Regions from separate parts of the Clostridium sp. CTA-19 genome, predicted to be linked through region 3. Evidence: riboswitches for the same ligand, from Rfam matches in the RefSeq annotation. Region 3 holds a riboswitch; each other region holds the start of a gene.
The links. A riboswitch is a leader RNA that binds a small molecule or an ion and turns the genes downstream of it on or off. The one in region 3 is predicted to bind thiamine pyrophosphate.
Positions count from the first base shown of each region.

Region 1: another riboswitch for thiamine pyrophosphate. It lies ahead of thiD (bifunctional hydroxymethylpyrimidine kinase/phosphomethylpyrimidine kinase); the one in region 3 lies ahead of thiS (sulfur carrier protein ThiS).
Region 2: another riboswitch for thiamine pyrophosphate. It lies ahead of tenA (thiaminase II); the one in region 3 lies ahead of thiS (sulfur carrier protein ThiS).

Region 1 is NZ_BAAABH010000002.1:52,624-58,799, forward strand. Features, by position in the region: gene ACYUE0_RS01470 (serine hydrolase domain-containing protein) at 1-705, shown strand, start outside; gene ACYUE0_RS01475 (SHOCT domain-containing protein) at 883-1,737, shown strand; TPP riboswitch at 1,821-1,919, shown strand; gene thiD (bifunctional hydroxymethylpyrimidine kinase/phosphomethylpyrimidine kinase) at 2,079-2,900, shown strand; gene ACYUE0_RS01485 (HAD family hydrolase) at 2,984-3,637, shown strand; gene ACYUE0_RS01490 (hypothetical protein) at 3,809-3,997, opposite strand; gene ACYUE0_RS01495 (permease prefix domain 1-containing protein) at 4,070-4,942, opposite strand; gene ACYUE0_RS01500 (PadR family transcriptional regulator) at 4,950-5,282, opposite strand; gene ACYUE0_RS01505 (PadR family transcriptional regulator) at 5,500-5,838, shown strand; gene ACYUE0_RS01510 (DUF1048 domain-containing protein) at 5,979-6,176, shown strand, end outside.
Region 2 is NZ_BAAABH010000009.1:106,982-113,157, reverse strand. Features, by position in the region: gene ACYUE0_RS07160 (ECF-type riboflavin transporter substrate-binding protein) at 1-414, opposite strand, end outside; gene thiT (energy-coupled thiamine transporter ThiT) at 629-1,228, opposite strand; gene tenA (thiaminase II) at 1,321-1,980, opposite strand; TPP riboswitch at 2,102-2,203, opposite strand; gene trmB (tRNA (guanosine(46)-N7)-methyltransferase TrmB) at 2,657-3,310, opposite strand; gene ACYUE0_RS07140 (DUF1846 domain-containing protein) at 3,562-5,067, opposite strand; gene ACYUE0_RS07135 (sensor histidine kinase) at 5,403-6,176, opposite strand, start outside.
Region 3 is NZ_BAAABH010000021.1:49,919-56,094, reverse strand. Features, by position in the region: gene ACYUE0_RS12375 (thiamine phosphate synthase) at 35-580, opposite strand; gene thiC (phosphomethylpyrimidine synthase ThiC) at 558-1,868, opposite strand; gene thiH (2-iminoacetate synthase ThiH) at 1,880-2,989, opposite strand; gene ACYUE0_RS12360 (thiazole synthase) at 2,989-3,756, opposite strand; gene thiF (sulfur carrier protein ThiS adenylyltransferase ThiF) at 3,770-4,573, opposite strand; gene thiS (sulfur carrier protein ThiS) at 4,574-4,765, opposite strand; TPP riboswitch at 4,899-5,002, opposite strand; gene ACYUE0_RS12345 (alpha/beta fold hydrolase) at 5,110-5,853, opposite strand; gene ACYUE0_RS12340 (GNAT family N-acetyltransferase) at 6,098-6,176, shown strand, end outside.

The DNA.
Region 1 (6,176 bases), on a different contig from region 3:
TCAGGGATATTTAATCATACTAGTATTAAAGGGTTTGTAGAAAGCATTATGAAAAATCCTCATAATGCTGAGAGTCTTATTGAAGAATTCAAAGACTGTCCTTATGATTTTGAGCCAGGAACTAAACATCTATACTCAAACTCAGGGTTTATTCTATTAGGATACATAATAGAAAAGATTTCTAAAAAAAGTTATAAAGAATATTTACAAGAAAATATTTTTGACAAACTTTTAATGAATGATTCTGGTTATGATGATCATATTGAAGTCATTAAAAACAGAGCAAGTGGTTATGCTCTAAAAGAAGATGAAAAAACTCTTTTAAATTGTGATTTTATAGATATGACTATACCATATGCTTCAGGCTCATTATATTCTACTGTAGAAGATTTATATCTTTGGAACAACGGACTATTAGAAGGCAAAGTTATTAGTAAAGACTCGTTAAATAAAATGTCTAGTAAGTATGCTGATGCTGGAAAAGAAGGATACTATGGGTATGGACTATTTATAGATGAAATAGAACTTGGGGGGAAAGTTAGGAAAAAAGTATATCATGGTGGAGGTATACCGGGATTTTTTTCAGAGAATGATATTTTCCCAGATGATGATATACAAGTAATTATGCTAACTAATATAGCCACAATGAAATTTGCGCCTAAAATAGATGCAGTGGAATCAATTATTTTTAAATATATACAATAATAAGCTTACGTTATCCAAATACCATGAAAATTCATGGTATTTTTTAGTGTATTTATTGTTATATAGGATTTAATCATGAAGTAATATTGAAAAAGTAAATATAACATTGTAATTTTATCGTCGTTTTATTCATATATATAATTTAATACATATTTAATAAAAATAGGGGGATTTAAAATGAGTAAATTAGATACTGAACCAACTCCACCGGATTATATGGGCGTTGCACCTGGCTGTCTGGGGTTTATTATTGGGGGTATATTCTCCTTACTAATTTTGTTCGTGGATTCCATACAAGAGAAATTTTATAACTTCTTTTGTTATGATTTAGGGCTAAGCGATGGATCATGGAAAATTATAGTTATAATCTTAATCATAATTCCTCCAATTATAATTCCTACAATTTGCTTATTAATAAACTTTACATTAAATAAGACTATATATAAAACTAAATTTGAAAATAGACTAAAAGAGTATAACATCAAACTAGAAAAATATAATTTAGAAAAAGTATTAAATGAGCAAATAATAAAAAACGGTGTACCTGAAACAGCAAAGATAGTTATTTGTAACAGATTTTCCTTGATAAAAATGATTAATAACACTGAATTATATGTATGGATTAAAGATGATAAATTATGTTTTGCTAATAAATATCATTCTATAATAATAAAATTATTAGAAATTCATAGAGATGATATTTTACATTTTTTAAAACAGGATAGAGGAATTCATAATAAAATAATAACATCAAAGGATTCTCAATCTAAAAAAGAGGATATTACACTGGAATTTATTAATAATAATAAATATGAGCAGTTGTTTTTTCATATATCAGCCTATGATACACTAAAAGATTTAATTCCTGAAAAAGAAATACAATTTGTTAATGATAAAAATAATTCTCAGTTAATAGATAATTGCACCACAGTATATGAAAAACTTAGAGAATTGTCTAGATTAAAAGAAGAAGGAATTTTAACAGACGAAGAATTTACTGAAAAGAAAAAAAAGTTGTTAAGTGAAGTTTAAATTTATTTGATAGAATACTTTAATTTTGTTTAACTATACTTTAAACTCATAATATGGTAAAATTTATTTGATGAATTAAATAGTTATTTTTGCGGGGGGACTACTTGTAGTTGAGAAGGTAAAACCTGACCCTTTGAACCTGACAGTTAACACTGGCGTAGGGAAGCAGCTTGTTTAAGTCTATTGAATTTGATAGAGTGCTTCTCAGTGTGAGAGCGCTCTTTTTTGAATTTAAAATAATTTAAAAGGTGGTACTCTCTATATTAATAGTTATTTTATCAGCCTTGTTAGTTTTTTATTTTTATAATAAAAAACTAACAAAAATAAAGGGAGGAAATTTTATGAAAAATGTACTTAGTATTGCAGGATCTGATTGCAGTGGAGGTGCTGGAGTACAGGCAGATTTGAAAACATTTTCAGCTCATGGAGTATTTGGAATGAGTGTTATTGTATCTGTTGTAGCTGAAAACACAAGTCGTGTAATAGATATACAAGATATTACACCAGAAGTAATTGAAAAACAGATAGATGCTGTGTTTGAAGATATTCAAGTAAGTTCTGTAAAAGTTGGCATGTTATCAACTCCACCTTGTATGAAAGCTGTTGCTAAAAAACTTTTACAGTATAAGCCACAAAATGTTGTTATTGACCCTGTAATGTATGCAAAAAATGGTTGTCAACTAATGGATACTAATATAGTAGATGAATTAATAAAAATAATTATTCCATTTGCTGATGTACTTACTCCAAACATACCAGAAGCAGAAAAAATATCTAATATGAAGATTAGTACTGTTAAAGATATGGAGATATCAGCAAAAAAAATATATAAAATGGGCTGCAAAAACGTAATCATAAAAGGTGGTTATGGCAGTGGTAATGCACTAGACATATTATATGATGGAAATAAGTTTTATCATTTTGATAATCCTCGTATAAATACAAAAAATACACATGGTACAGGTTGCACTTTTTCTTCGGCTATTGCTGCTAACCTTGCACTTGGATTGAATATTCAAGAATCAGTAAGTGAAGCAAAAAAATATGTTACTACAGCAATAGAGCATTCCTTAGATATTGGAAAAGGAAATGGTCCTACACATCATTTTTATGATTTATACAAAAATGGTCTGAAAATAATAAAAACTAAGCAACTTAAATAGCTTAATAAAATTTATAGTTAAGTTATATTAGTTTTAATTTAAAAAAATAGATGATGGTGTTTAGTTATGAAAGGAGTCTAAAAATGGATTTTAAAGCAGCTATTTTTGATTTAGATGGAACAGTATTAAACTCTATGGACGTGTGGGAAAAGATAGATATAGATTTTTTAGCGAAGCGAAATCTGAATGTTCCAGATGGATATATAAATGAAATTTGTTCTCGTAGTTTTTTAGAAGCTGCAAATTATACAATAAACTTATTTAATTTAAATGAGAAGGCTGATGATATTATTAATGAATGGAATGATATGGCTATACATGAATACAGCAATAATGTTAAATTAAAGCCTTATGCAAAGGAATATATTATATACTTAAAAGAAATTGGAATTAAACTATCAGTTGCGACAGGATTACCAACAGCACTTTTTGAACCTGCATTAAAAAATAATGGCATATATGACTTATTTGATGCTATTTGCTCAACGGATGAAGTTGAACGCGGCAAAGAATATCCAGATATCTTTCTTCTATGTGCAAAGCGTATGAAAGTGAATCCAAGGGATTGTATAGTTTTTGAAGATGTATTACCTGCTATTATAAGTTCTAAAAGGGCAGGTATGAAAGTTTTTGGTGTTCATGATAAGTATTCAGAAATGTATAAAATTGATATTAAAAAAATTGCAAACGGTTATTTGTATAATTTTAAAAATGCACCTCATCCTAAAAATAAATAGTGCTGTTTTTATATGTGATTATAGCAAGTGGATTGTGAAAATGTGTTAGTAATCAATTTTATCTATAGAATCATGTTAGCATGTTACTAAAAAAGAAATGAAATAAAGTTCAAAATTAAAAAAAATTTAGTAAACAGGTATGATAAGTTAAATATTATCATACCTGTTATTTCATAAATTTGTTTTATTTCTAGAATTTTTTATAGTGTATGTTACAAAATCAACTAAGCCAATACCACAAGATATTGCTAATGCTTTAGTAAAATTAATTTCTAACCATTTTATAAAATAACCGATAATACAAAGAAATAAAAAAACAAAAATAAATTTAATAATAATTTCTTTAATTGAACTACTCATATAATAAATCCCCTGTAATTTATTATATCACTCCTCTAACTTCCAGCTATCTTTGTAACAGCCCCAAGTATATTATTTTTTTATTTCGAACATCCAAGATACTAATAATAATTGAATTGGTATTAAAAATAAAAGTATCATCCAAGAGTATTTAAAACTTATTAATATACCAAGTACGATAAATAATGCAATAGCAAAAGTCCATAGTGCAGCACTTAATATACCAAATTTTGCAGCTCTTGTAGGATTTATATTCTCACTACTATAATATTGTGAATAATATTGAGCTTCTTTTTCAACCCAGGGCTTACTACGTTTTTTTTCAGTTAATATTAAAAATGTAAGAACAATAAGTGCTGGAATAATAAATGTTATTAAAACACTTAGCACTGTAGTTAACTTTAATTTCATTATAAAAAACATTGCTGAAATTATAAGGCCAAAGATTATAATACTAGTAGTAACACCATAAAATAAAGCTCTTTTATATGACATAGGCATATTTCGAGTAGTCTCTTGTGTTAACCCAAGAAATGTAAGCATTCCGCAAGGAATTGAAACAAATATAGAAAGGGTTCCAAGGCTAATAAATAGTTCAGTAGTAGTAGTATAATTAATAAATGCTATTATAAAACCTAGTAAAAGTATTCCCAAACAAATAGAATATCCTGCAGCATGTTTTTTAGTAAGTGGAACTTTTGAGCCAATATACATTTGACTTATAGCTTCATTCCTTTTTTGCTTTCCTAATTGATCGGCTATTTCAGTAATATCACCTAGCTCTAGTGTGGCTTTTTCAAAAGACTCATCTTCTGAAAATCCTTTATCTTGAAAATCCTTTACACGTTCCTTTAAATTTACTATAATTTCTTCTTTAAAATCATTAATCTCTTGAGTTTCTTCATATTCATAAAATAATCTATCAACATAAATTTTTTCTTTCATTATTTTTTTATTCCTCCAATAATTGATTTAATATGTATTTTGTTTTTTCCCAATCTCTTTTACTTTGTCTATAGAGTTCTTTGCCAGTTTCTGTAATAGTATAGTATTTTCGTCTACCACCTTGTGTTTCATCACCCCAATAGGATGATATGTATCCATTTTTCTCTAGACGCTTATAGCTTGAATAAAGTGTTGCCTCTTTTAATTCAAATTGATCGTTAGTCTTTTCTAAAATAGTTTTATGAATTTCATATCCATAGCTATCACATTTAAGTAATATGCTCAAAACAATTGTATCAGTATGACCTCGCAAAAGATCAGATGTAGCCTTTAAATCCAATTTGTAAACCTCCTTAATTAAATTTAAGTATAGTATAGTGCATATTACTATGATGGTCAAGGTAATGTGATTAAAAAAATAAAAAATAATTATTTTAATAATTATTAAAATAAATAAAATTCTTAGTAGACTATAAGAAAAACTTTACAATACTACTATCATGTAATACAATATAGTAGTAACTTGCAATACAATATAGCTAATGGAGGTTTGAATTTTGGGAGAAAAATCACAATTTTTTAAAGGGCTTTTAGAAGGATGCATTCTTAAAATTATAAACGATGGTGAAGTTTATGGTTATGAAATAGCAGAGAAGTTAAAAGACTATGGAATTGAGGAGGTGAGTGAGGGGACCATATATCCATTACTTTTAAGATTAGAGAAAAATGGATTTGTAAATTCGGTGAAAAAAAAATCAATTTTAGGACCTAAGAGAAAATATTATAGTTTATCTTCTTTAGGAAAAAATGAGCTAAACAATTTCTATGAAAATTGGAAAGAACTTAGAAATAGTATCAATAACATATTCGAGAATTATGAGAAGGGGAATGTATAGATATAATAGACAAAGTTTATAAATCAAGTGAAAATTTAACAAAAGAAAATGATAAAATATTTACAGATATAATTTGCTATTTAAGAGTAAGTAATCTAAGTGAATGTGAACAAGATGAAATTAGTAATGATATATTAGGAATGTTTTTAGATTGGCAAGGACAAGGAAAGTCTATAGACTACATAATTGGAAGTGATTATAAAAAATTTACAGATGATATAATCTCAGCTGTAAATCCTAAAAAATCTATTTTGGAAAAGTTAAAAGAGTACTTAACTATAATAATAGAGGGATTTTGTATAATGTGTACTATAGATTTTATTTTTTTATATTTACCT
Region 2 (6,176 bases), on a different contig from region 3:
ATATATTAAAATATCTAAGCTTGGTGCAAGTAACCCCCACGCTACAATATTTGATATAATTTGTACAATATTAAAAACAATAATCTGTTTTTTCCCAAAAATCCCTTCATTAATCTTAATTTTTTTACAACCTACGCCTATAATAAACCCCATAATAGCAGATGCTATAACCCAGCTTATCCAAGGTGAACCATAAAAAATTATATCTTTTAATCCATGGCCTATAAGACCGATTAAAAATCCTGCTAAAGGACCATACAGTAACGCCATCAACGCTAAAAATGCATACGCAGTTTCTATGTTTGTATTCGGTATACCTGTTGGTATTGACCCAAAACGACCTAATATCATAAATACGGCAGATCCAATTCCAACAGCTACAATTGTTTTAATTGGTAATGTATTACGTTTCATCTTTATCTCTCCAAACATTTAATACAATTAAAATTTCATAGCATTTTAAATTATAATTTCATAATTATACACCGTTAAATATAAAATTAAACAAGCTAAAAGTCAAGTGACATATTAAAATTAAGCATTAAAAAACTACCCTAAAAAATTTTATTTTAAGATAGTTTTCAATTTATTCATGAAAAATAGATTAAAATTTAAACATAAAATAAATTTATACTGGTTTAGCTATTTTACTAAATCTTTTTATTGGTAAAACTGCCATTAAACCAACTGTTAACAATCCCTCTACCCCTGCACTACTTATATTATAGACAAATGAATATAACCAAACATTCATTCCTTCAGGTGCATATTGCCCAAAGAAGACTGCTCCTGATACTATATTTACAAATACACTTAGCGATACTGCCAGTAAACAGCCTCCAATTAAATTTAACTTTTTACTACTTCCAAAAGTGCCAGCAAGCCCTAGCGCCATTGTTGAAAGCACATAATCTAATAAGAACTGTGCTGGATGTACTACCGTTGCTCCATTTAACAGTTTTAAAAGTCCAAAAATCATACCGCCTGTAAGCCCTACTCTTCTTCCATATAATATAGATAGAAGCATTACAGGTAACATAGAAAATAAACTAATCCCCCCACCTTGAGGATATTTTATAAATTGTATTAAATAAAGTACAAATGATATTGCACTAAACATAGCTGTGATAACCATAGTTCTTATATTGAATTTTTCTTTTCTTAAGTCTATAAAATACATAATCATTAAAATTACACTAAGTATTGTAACTAATATAACCATTATCATACTCCTTTTGATTTTAATATAAATATCAATCACTAATTAAATTTGAAAAGAAGAAAATTTTTTACTTATATACCAGCATAACATAACCAAATTTACATATCTTGATTTGCCATGTTCCAAAACTCCATTTCATAAAGGCTACATTTTACAAATATATCTTTTAGCCTTTTTTTTTCCTTTTCATTTAAATCATTGCAAATTTTATTTACATATTCTAACCATACATCTGTAAAATCATTAAAATCTTTAGAAGAATATTCTTCAATCCAAGGCCTATAAAAGTTTTCTTCTAAATTATCTTTATAATTTTCTAACAAATACTTACCTATATAATTATAACTCCAAGTGCATGGTAATGTTGCAATAGCTATTTCTTTTATATTCCCTGTTAATGCTATAGACTTCATATAACTTGTATAATTTATTGTAGCAATGTTATACTCCATTTTTTCAACATCCTCTATCTTATAACCATGATCTGTTAAATACTTTATATGGACTGCTGTTTCATCTTCCATAGTTCCCTTAGTTGAACTATAAAAAAACTTCATCTCTTCCATAGTATCCGCCTTTACAACCCCTACACAAAATACTTTCGCATATTCCTTAAGGTATAAATAATCTTGTATAAGATATTTCATAAATTTATTTTTATCCAATGTTCCATTAGCTAAATTACATATAAATGGATGTTTTTTGTAGCCTTCCCATATCTCTTTCGAACTTGAATATAAATAATCTGTAAATTTCATAAAACTCCCCCCTAATCTTAAAATTAAAAATTTTCTAAACACAATAAAAGCTATACCCAACTTGGATATAGCTTTTTATACTTAAATATAAAACTATAAAATTTGCACAAAACTAAAACTTCTCGTTTTAATAACGCTTTCCTACGCTGGTATTATCCAATTTCAGGTTCAAGGGTTAGTATATCAATACCTCTCAGCTTTAATAGCACCCCTAGCTAATTATATTATTCTCTTTTCAATATTTATTATAAAACAAATATATTAAAATATCTACATTTATACTAAATATTCTTAATTAATATTAATTCCTTTTTATCTATTATAGTGTTCCAAATTAAATTTTAAACTTATTTGTTTATCAAATAAGAAAATTCAAATTAATATTTTATCAATAACTAACAGATTATTTTAGTTAAAAGTTAAGAGTGAATAGTGAACAGTTGTGGTTATTACTACTCACTTCGTTCCTAGTAATTCTCAACGTATCTTTTTATAAATTTTCAAAGCAAATTATATTGATAGATTTTTTAAAATCATTTTCAGAAAGTGGTTGCCACTTTCATCCTAAATTCTTAATTCATAATTCATAATTCATAATTCTTAACTAACTATATTTGTACTTATTTTTCTCAACTGATAACAAAAATTTATCACCGTACATTTATTATAAATTTTATTATAATGTTGCTATTAAAAACTTTGTTTTTATTCCTTGTGCTGTAAACATTTCTTCATGTTCTGTTACAACATTACCTTCAAAATCACTTTTATGTAGATCATAAGTTATGTACTTTATATTAAACTTGCACTCTTTAAAATACTCTAATGACTCTTCAAAAAGTTCATCATCATCAGTTTTAAACCATATTTCTCCGTTCTTTTTTAAAAAGGTTTTATATTTATTTAATTGTCTTGTATGTGTTAATCTTCTTTTTTTATGTTTTTCTTTTGGCCACGGATTACAAAAATTTATATATATTTTCTCAATCTCATCTTCTTCATTTAACATCTCTTCAATAAGACCAATTTCCTGTGCCATAAGTTTTACATTATCAACTTTTCTTCCTTTTTCATCAACTGCATTTTCTATATTTCTTTTTGCTAAAACTAAAACTTCATCTTTTATATCTATAGCTATATAGTTAATATTTTTATTTTCTGCAGCATGTACAGCTATAAATGTACCTTTTCCGCAACCTAACTCTAAATATAAAGGTTGAACTTTTTTAAAACTTTCTTTCCATTTCCCTTTATGTTCACTAGGTTTAGTAACAAAGAAATCACAACTCTCTAATTCTGGCCTAGCCCACGGCTTTCTTCTCATTCTCATATTAAATCACTCCATATCTTACAATATATCTTCATATTTTTCATGTAAATCACTAGCCTTTATTATACATAAAGCCTTTAATTGTATCAATCATAGTTAAAACTTAACATATAATTTTAAACTATAAACTCTTAATATATAACTTTAGTTTAACTTTTATATCCCTATGTTGTCTTTAAACATAATAAAAGGGCAATCCCTTTTATTATATTATTGTATTTTGAGATTGCCCTATAAAAAATATATTCTATTTAATTGTAATAAAGATTTTCTGATGGATATTCTGGGTCACAAGTTATATCTATTCCAATTTTTCTAAATGTCTGCTCATCATTTTTGTTTAATATTGTAGTTGAATGTGCTTGACATCCTTTAAGCATTGGTAATTTTGCCATAGCAACTTGTGCCATAGGGTTTGTAGCTGCACAAATGCTAAGTGCTATTAATATTTCTTCACATGTTAATGCTGTGTTTTTACTACCTAATGTTTTAGACTTTAAGTTTATTATTGGTTCCAATATAACTGGTGATATTAAATGTATTTCATCTGATATATTAGCAAAATGTTTAATAGCATTTAATACTACTGCTGCTGTTGCATCCATAACATTTGAACTTTTACCTGTTAATATAGTTCCATCTTCAAGTTCTAAGGCTACTGCTGGACATATTTCATTTTTTGCACAGTTTTCTTTAAGTTTTGCTGAATGCTCTCTCGCTGGCATTACAACTTTTCTATCTTGCTCTTTTAAATTAAGTTCTTCCATTATAAGTTTTACTCTTTGGAACGTATCTTTATCTGCATAACCTTTTTTATAATCACATGCTGTTTTAAAGTATCTTCTAATAATTTCTTGCTGTGATGCATCTTTTACTACCTCATCATCAATTATTCCATATCCAACTCTATTAACGCCCATATCTGTTGGAGATTTATAGACAGCCTCTTCTCCAGTTATTTTTTCTATAATTCTTTTTAAAACTGGGAAACTTTCTATATCACGGTTATAGTTTACTGCTACTTTCCCATAAGCATCAAAATGGAATGAATCTATCATATTTACATCTTTTAAGTCTGCTGTAGCAGCCTCATAAGCTATATTAAGAGGGTGTTTTAGAGGTACATTCCAAACTGGGAATGTTTCAAACTTCGAATATCCTGCTACATTACCTCTTCTATACTCATGGTATAACTGGCTAAGACATGTTGCAAGCTTTCCACTTCCTGGTCCTGGTGCTGTAACAACTACTATTGGTTTACTTGTCTCTATGTACGGATTTTGTCCATATCCTTCATCACTAACTATAGTATCTACATCTGTTGGATATCCTTTTGTAGATTTATGTTTATATACTTTTATTCCTCTACGTTCTAACTTATTTATAAATACTTTAGTTGCTGGTTGACCTTCATATCTAGTTATTACAACACTATTCACGTCTAGTTCATAAGATCTCAAATCATCTATTAGTCTTAAAACATCCATATCATATGTAATGCCAAAGTCACCTCTTATTTTGTTTCTTTCAATGTCCCCTGCATATACACAAATAACAACTTCAACTTTTTCTTTTAATTTATGTAATAATTTTATTTTTGCATTCTCATCAAAACCTGGCAAAACCCTTTTTGCATGTAAATCAAATAATAATTTTCCACCAAACTCAAGATATAGTTTGTCATAATTATTAACTCTTTCTAAAATATATTTTGATTGTTCTTCAAGATATTTCTTATGATCGAATCCTATTTTCATTTTTTCACCCTCACTTATTAAGACTTAATTTTTTTATTAATTTATGACCTTTATTTAAATTTTTAATTAATAATAGTGAGTATTTTATTTATAAATTACTCACTATATCAACTATTAATATTTAACTTTATTTATTTATAGTATCTGTCTTTTATTCTAAGTTTATGTTGTTTATTTAATTTATCATTACAAAGTTAGATGATACCACAAATTTTATAATATTGTATAGATAAAATTTTTAAAATACAGTGATTATATTAAAATATCTCTACTCTATATTGATTTTTTTCAATATACTATTGTTATACAAAATAATCCAAAGTAAATTTTGGTTTTTAATATAAATCATAAAATTCTACTGATACTTTTTCATTTACCGATTTTATACTATTATTCATTAATAACATATTCATTTCATCTTTGCAATTGCACTTTACAATAGGAAGTTTAATAATAAATTCACTACCTTCTTCTAATTCCTCATTTAAATAAACTTTGCCATCATGTAGAGCTATTAAAGATTTTACTAATGCTAATCCTATACCTGTCCCACTTTTTTCTTTGTTATAATTTTTATTACTTTGTGCAAATCTGTCAAATATATGCTCCCTAAATTCTTTTGGTATACCTATACCATCATCTTTAACTCGTATTATAACAAAATCATCCTCTTTGGAAATATACACCAATATATTTCCTTGTTCTTCTGTAAATTTTATGGCATTAGATAATAAATTTAAAATTACTTGTTCTAATTTATCTTTATCACTTTTTATCTCCAACTCTTCAAAGTCTGTATCAAATATAATGTTTATATTTTTTATATCAGCATAAGGAACTACTGACATTGTTACGTCCTCTATTAATTTAACTACATTATAATCTTTAAAATTCATTTTCATAAATCCACTTTCAATTTTAGTTATATCTAATAAATTATTTACAAGTTTAAGCATTCTATTACAATTTTCTCTTATAATACTCTCATATTTATCATAAGAACATAGAAAATCCTCTGTACTTAAATTTTTCTTATTATTTAAAAGTTGTACAGATGAATATATTATATTTATCGGCGTTCTAACTTCATGAGATAAATTAGAAAAAAT
Region 3 (6,176 bases):
ATTATGAAATTTGAAATAAAACCTTATAATAAAGTTACTTCATAAAAGCACTCATCATAGCAACTCCATCAGCTCCTGAGTTGTAAACTTCTTTCATGTTGTCTTGTTTTATTCCACCTAATGCAATTACTTTGCAAGAGACATGTTTTTTTATCTCTTCTATGAATTTTACACCTTTTCCTTTTAAACCTTCCTTACATTTTGTCTCATATATATTAGATGCTAAAATATATGTAGCTCCAAGTTTATCTGCTTTTATTGCTTCTTCTAAAGAATGAATAGATACTCCTACTATTTCATCCTTATTCTTTTCATACCCTAAAAACATTTCGAAAGGTAAATGTATTCCATAAGGTTTCACTTTTTTATATACAAATTCATTAGAATTTATTATTAATTTACAATTAGTATTTTCTATTATTTTTGTAATAGCCTTTGCATATTTTAATAAGACATCATCAGAAACATTTTTTTCACGCAATATTATTCTACAAATGCCATATTTTACAGCAGCTTCTATCTTTTGAAAATACTCTTCATCACTTTGTACAAGCTGTCTATTTGTTATTAAATATATCAATTTCTTTTTCCTTTAATACTTTATTCATATTCCTAACGGCACACATTTTACCACACATTGTACAGGTATCTGAATGTTCAGGCATAGATTCTTCTCTGTATCTTTTAGGTTTTTCGCTATCTAAAGCTAATTTAAACATCATATCCCAATCTAACTCTGCTCTTGCCTTGCTCATAGCATCATCCAATTCTCTAGCACCATTAATGCCCTTAGCTAAATCTCCTGCATGAGCTGCTATTTTAGTTGAAATTATACCTTCTTTCATATCTTCTATATTAGGTAATCTTAAATGCTCTGCTGGTGTAACATAACATAAGAAATCTGCTCCTGCCGCTGCTGCTATAGCTCCACCAATTGCTGAAGTAATATGGTCATAACCTGGTGCTATATCTGTTACTAGTGGTCCTAAAACATAAAATGGAGCATCATGACAAAGTTTTTTCTCTAAAAGCACATTTGTTTTAATTTCATCTAATGTCATGTGTCCAGGACCTTCAATTATAACTTGTACATTTTTTTCCCATGCTCTTAGTGTAAGTTCTCCTAATGTTATTAACTCCTTAATTTGAACTGCATCAGTAGAATCTGCATTACATCCTGGTCGGCATCCATCTCCAAGACTTAATGTAACATCATACTCTTCACAAATGTCTAATAATCTATCATAGTATTCATAAAATGGATTTTCTTTATTATTAACTTCCATCCATGCAAATAATAATGAGCCACCTCTTGAAACAATATTAGTTAATCTTTTATTTCTTTTAAATGTATCAGCTGCTTCTTTATTTAATCCAGCGTGGATTGTAACAAAATCTGCACCATCTTTTGCATGTTTTTCAACAACATCTAAAAATTCTTTCGCTGTTATTTCATCTAATTCCTTATCATAAAAACCAATAGCATCATAAATTGGCACTGTTCCTATAATAGCTGGTGAATACTCTACAAGATTTCTTCTAAACTCAGCAGTTTTTCCATAGTTAGAAAGATCCATTATAGACTCTGCCTTCATCTCTATTGCTTTTTTCACCTTTTCCATTTCTTTTTCTATAAAGTAACAATCCTTTGATATTCCTAGATTAACATTTATTTTTGTTTTCATTCCTTTTCCTATACCTTCAGGACTTAAAGATTTATGATTTTTATTAGCTGGAATTACTACTTGTCCTTTAGCAATTAACTCTCTTAAGGCTTGCACATCTATCTGTTCTTTTTTTGCTACTATTTCCATTTCTTTTGTTATTATGCCTTTTTTAGCTGCATCCATTTGTGTTGTATAATTCATTTTTATTCCCCCTAAATTCTTTCCCAATCTTTAAAAATTGGTTGATACCCTAATCTCTTTATCATTTTTTTCACATCTTCTGTACTACTTTGGTCACTTATTAAAAATTGTGATTCCCCTTTGCCCTTTGTGTCTTTACAGTGTCCTCCCACTTCTGTTAATACGCCCGCTGACATTTTATTAACTCCTAGTGGAATCAATTTTTCTCTAAAACTTGCTGATTCTCTTGTAGATATATTTATAACTGAGTTATTATGAAATAATCTTAATGCCAAAATACACTGAACTAAGTTTTTATCACTTACTGGATATATATCATGAAAAGCTCCAGCATGAGGACGTATTCTTGGTGCCGAAAAAGCTACATCTACTCCTGGGTAATTATCTTTAATATATTTTCCATGTAGTGCTGTTAAAAACACTTCTTTTCTAAAATCATTTAATCCTAACAGTGCACTTACACTTATATTTCTCATACCTGCTTTTGCACCTCTTTCTGGTGCATCAAGCCTAAAATTATAATTTCTTTTTGGACCACCTAAATGTACTTTCTTGTATATTTCTCTATCATATACTTCTTGGTAAACTGTTAATCCATCAGCACCTGCCTCTATAGCTTTTTTATAATCTTCTTCACTTAATGGTTGTACTTCTAATGTAATTGAAGGAAAATAATCCTTAAGTACTTTTATTGCATCTACTAAATATTCTATTGGTGTATCTTTAGGACTTTCACCAGTTAAAAGAATTATATGTTTAAATCCTTCTTTAGCTATGGCCTTCGCTTCTTTTTCTATTTCTTCCATAGTTAACTTTGCTCTTAAAATATTGTTATCATGATTGTAAGAACAATATGCGCATCTGTTAACACACATATTAGCAATATATAATGGTGTATATAAAAGAACGGTTTTCCCAAAATACCTATTAGATATTTCATGAGCCTTTTGAGCTATTTCTTCCAGATATTTTTCACCTTTAGGCGATATTATGTTTAAAAAATCCTCTTCATTTAATTTATTTTTGTATATAGACCTTTTTATATCTTCATCTGTAACCCTATTAAAATAATCTTCAAAATTAAATTTTTCGTATTTTTCTATAACCTTTAAAAATGACATTACTCTAAAAATCCAGTTAAAGGTGATGATGCGTTTCCAAATTTAGATACAACACCAGCTTTAGCCAAATATGCTTCCCTTCCAGCTTCTACAGCTTTTTTAAAGGCGCTTGCCATAAGAATAGGGTTATTACTTGATGATATTGCAGTATTTAAAAGAACCGCACTAGCTCCCAACTCCATTGCTTCACAAGCATGAGAAGGTAAACCAATACCTGCATCTACAATCACTGGTTTATTTAATTCATCTATCATTATTTCTATCAATTCTTTTGTTTTTAAGCCTCTATTGGTTCCGATAGGTGCCCCTAATGGCATAACAGCTTCCGCACCTGCTTCTATCATTCGTTTTGCCATTGCTAAGTCAGGATTCATATACGGTAAAACTACAAAACCTTCTTTAGCTAATATTTCTGTAGCTTTTAAAGTTTCTAAATTATCTGGCAAAAGATACTTTGAATCGTTTATTACTTCTATTTTAATCCATTTTCCACATCCCATCGCTTTTGCAAGTCTAGCAATCCTCACTGCTTCTTCTGCATTTCTTGCCCCTGATGTATTTGGTAGCAATACCATATCTTTAGGTATATGGTTTATTACATTTTCTTCTTTATCATCAAAATTTATTCGCCTTACTGCCATAGTAATTACTTGAGCTTCTGAACTTTTAACTATTTCAGGAATAATAGAATTTGATGCATACTTACCTGTTCCAATAAACAATCTAGAATTTAACTCTTTTCCGCCAATTATAAATTTGTCATTCATAACATTTCCCCCTCTACACTTCACTGTCACCTAGTAATATCCTCACTGACATATTTGCCATATGACCTGCAGCTATACTTACTCTTGGAGCCATAAGGCCTGAACCTTCTTTTGCCTCATTTTCTCCATCTCCACAAACATAAAATCTACTATTAATCTTTTTAGTAATTATAGAATTAGATGAAAAACTACCTGCCATTCCATTTCCACTAATGATATATTTATTTGTATTAAGTAAAATAGCATTTACAAGCTCTGCTTTACACTTTGCATTATCAAAAGCTTCTATAACAACATCACAATCTTTAAATGTATAGATAGCATTGTCTTTATCTAAATATCTATCTACAACTTCCACTAAAATATAGGAATTAATTTCTTTAATAATTTCTTTAATTGCATCAGTTTTTTTCATCCCTATATTCCTTATATAATATTGTTGTCTATTTAAATTACTTGGCTCTACTACATCAAAATCTACTAATACTAACCTTCCGACTCCTATTCTTGCTAAAAATATTGCTATATTAGAACCAAGTCCACCTAATCCTGCAACACCTACTACTGACTTCTTTAGTTTTTCAAATACACCTTTTGTATGTCTAGAAACCATTAGTGTTTCTAGTTCTTCTTTTTTTGGTTTTTCACCCTTTTTTATAAAAGTCAATTCATCTTTATCTTTTAAAATCTTATCTTCTTTTATTGGAAACCCGTTTATAATTACCATATCTGAATTAGGATACATTTTTTCTTTTATATTATTTATAGATACATTTTCACTTATTTCAACGCTTCTTCCATTCACCTTAATAAGCATTTATCCCCCTCCAACAAAAGCAACTATTTCTATTTTGTCATCTTCTTTTAATATTGTTTTATCGTATTCTTCCTTAGGTAATATTTTTAAATTCAGTTCAACAACAATTTTATCTGCATCAAGTTCTAAATCTTTTATCGTTTCACTAACTGAAAAGCCTTCATAATTCTTTTTTTTACCGTTTACAATCATGCTATCCCTCCTCTCTAAAATTATCTTAATAAAGCTACTATGGGGTTTTGCTATGTTCTTTGCATATAAAAAGAGCTTACCAACCGGTAAGCTCTTATGAAAATATATGTTATAATTTTATTTCAAATTTAAATATTTTCCTATCTTACTTCCCTACGTTGGTGTTAACCATATCAGGTTCAAAGGGTCGAAACTTAAAATTCCTCTCAGCCACTATTGGCTCCCCTAGCAAATCTTTATTAAGTTAAGTTCATTATACAGCTACAAAACTATATTGTAAATACTTGTTTATTTATATATACAATTCCAATTGAAGCTATTTCGCTTAAAAAATACTACATTTTTCAAACAAAAAAATTTCTAATGAGACTAACATATTCCTCATAATTAACTAAGCTAAGTTCCCCATGTCCCATTTTTTTAGCTATATATAAATGACTATTTAAAATAGTGTTATGCAGTTCTTCTGCTGATTTTTTCATAATCTTTAACTCTTTTTCTCCAACAATAATTAGAACCTTAGCTTTTGTATTTTTAATTGTGTTTTTCAATATATAATTCCCATTACTCAATGTAATATTAACTAAAGATTCTTTTGTTATATTTAAACTATCCTTATAATAACGTTCAAACATTTCTTCAGGAACATTTAGTATTTTTCCTTGTAATTTTGAAAACCATTTTTTCTTTATTAAACCATAAAACATTTTGTAAGTTGGTACTGCTAAAAATCTTGTTCCTTTAATTGGGTAAACTAAAGCACTTTCAATAACTGCAAATTTAGTAATATCACTTCTTCTAGACAATATTTCAGTTATAATTTGAGCACCAATGGATAATCCAACAAGTGCAAATACTCTTCCACCACAATTAGCATCTATAAATGAAATTAATTTATCAGCACTGTCATCTATACTTATAAAATTTGTTTTGCCATCTTCACCATGTCCATCAATTATAGGGGCCACAACATGATTTTCACTACTGAAATCCTTGATAATTTTTTCCATAGACCACCAAGATAATCCTCCACCGTGCAAAAATATTATCGTAGGTAATTCCCTATTTCCAAATTCCTTAAATTTCATTTTAATCTCCTATCAATAATATAAACATTAAATGTATTACTTTAGAACTCCTTATATTAACATAAATATAGATTACACTATTTCACATTTAATTTAAACATATAAAGACTATTAATTAAAATAAGCTATTAACTAACAGTAGAATATTAATTTTAAATTTATTGTATTTGTAAAAATTGTTGTATTTACAAAATTATGTTATAATAACTTAAATATTTATTAAGAAGCAGAGGGTAAGAATAAAATGAAAAATTTAGTTATATTAGAAATGAAAAAACATATGCTTGATCAATGTGTTGATTTATTTATAAACACATTTTCTG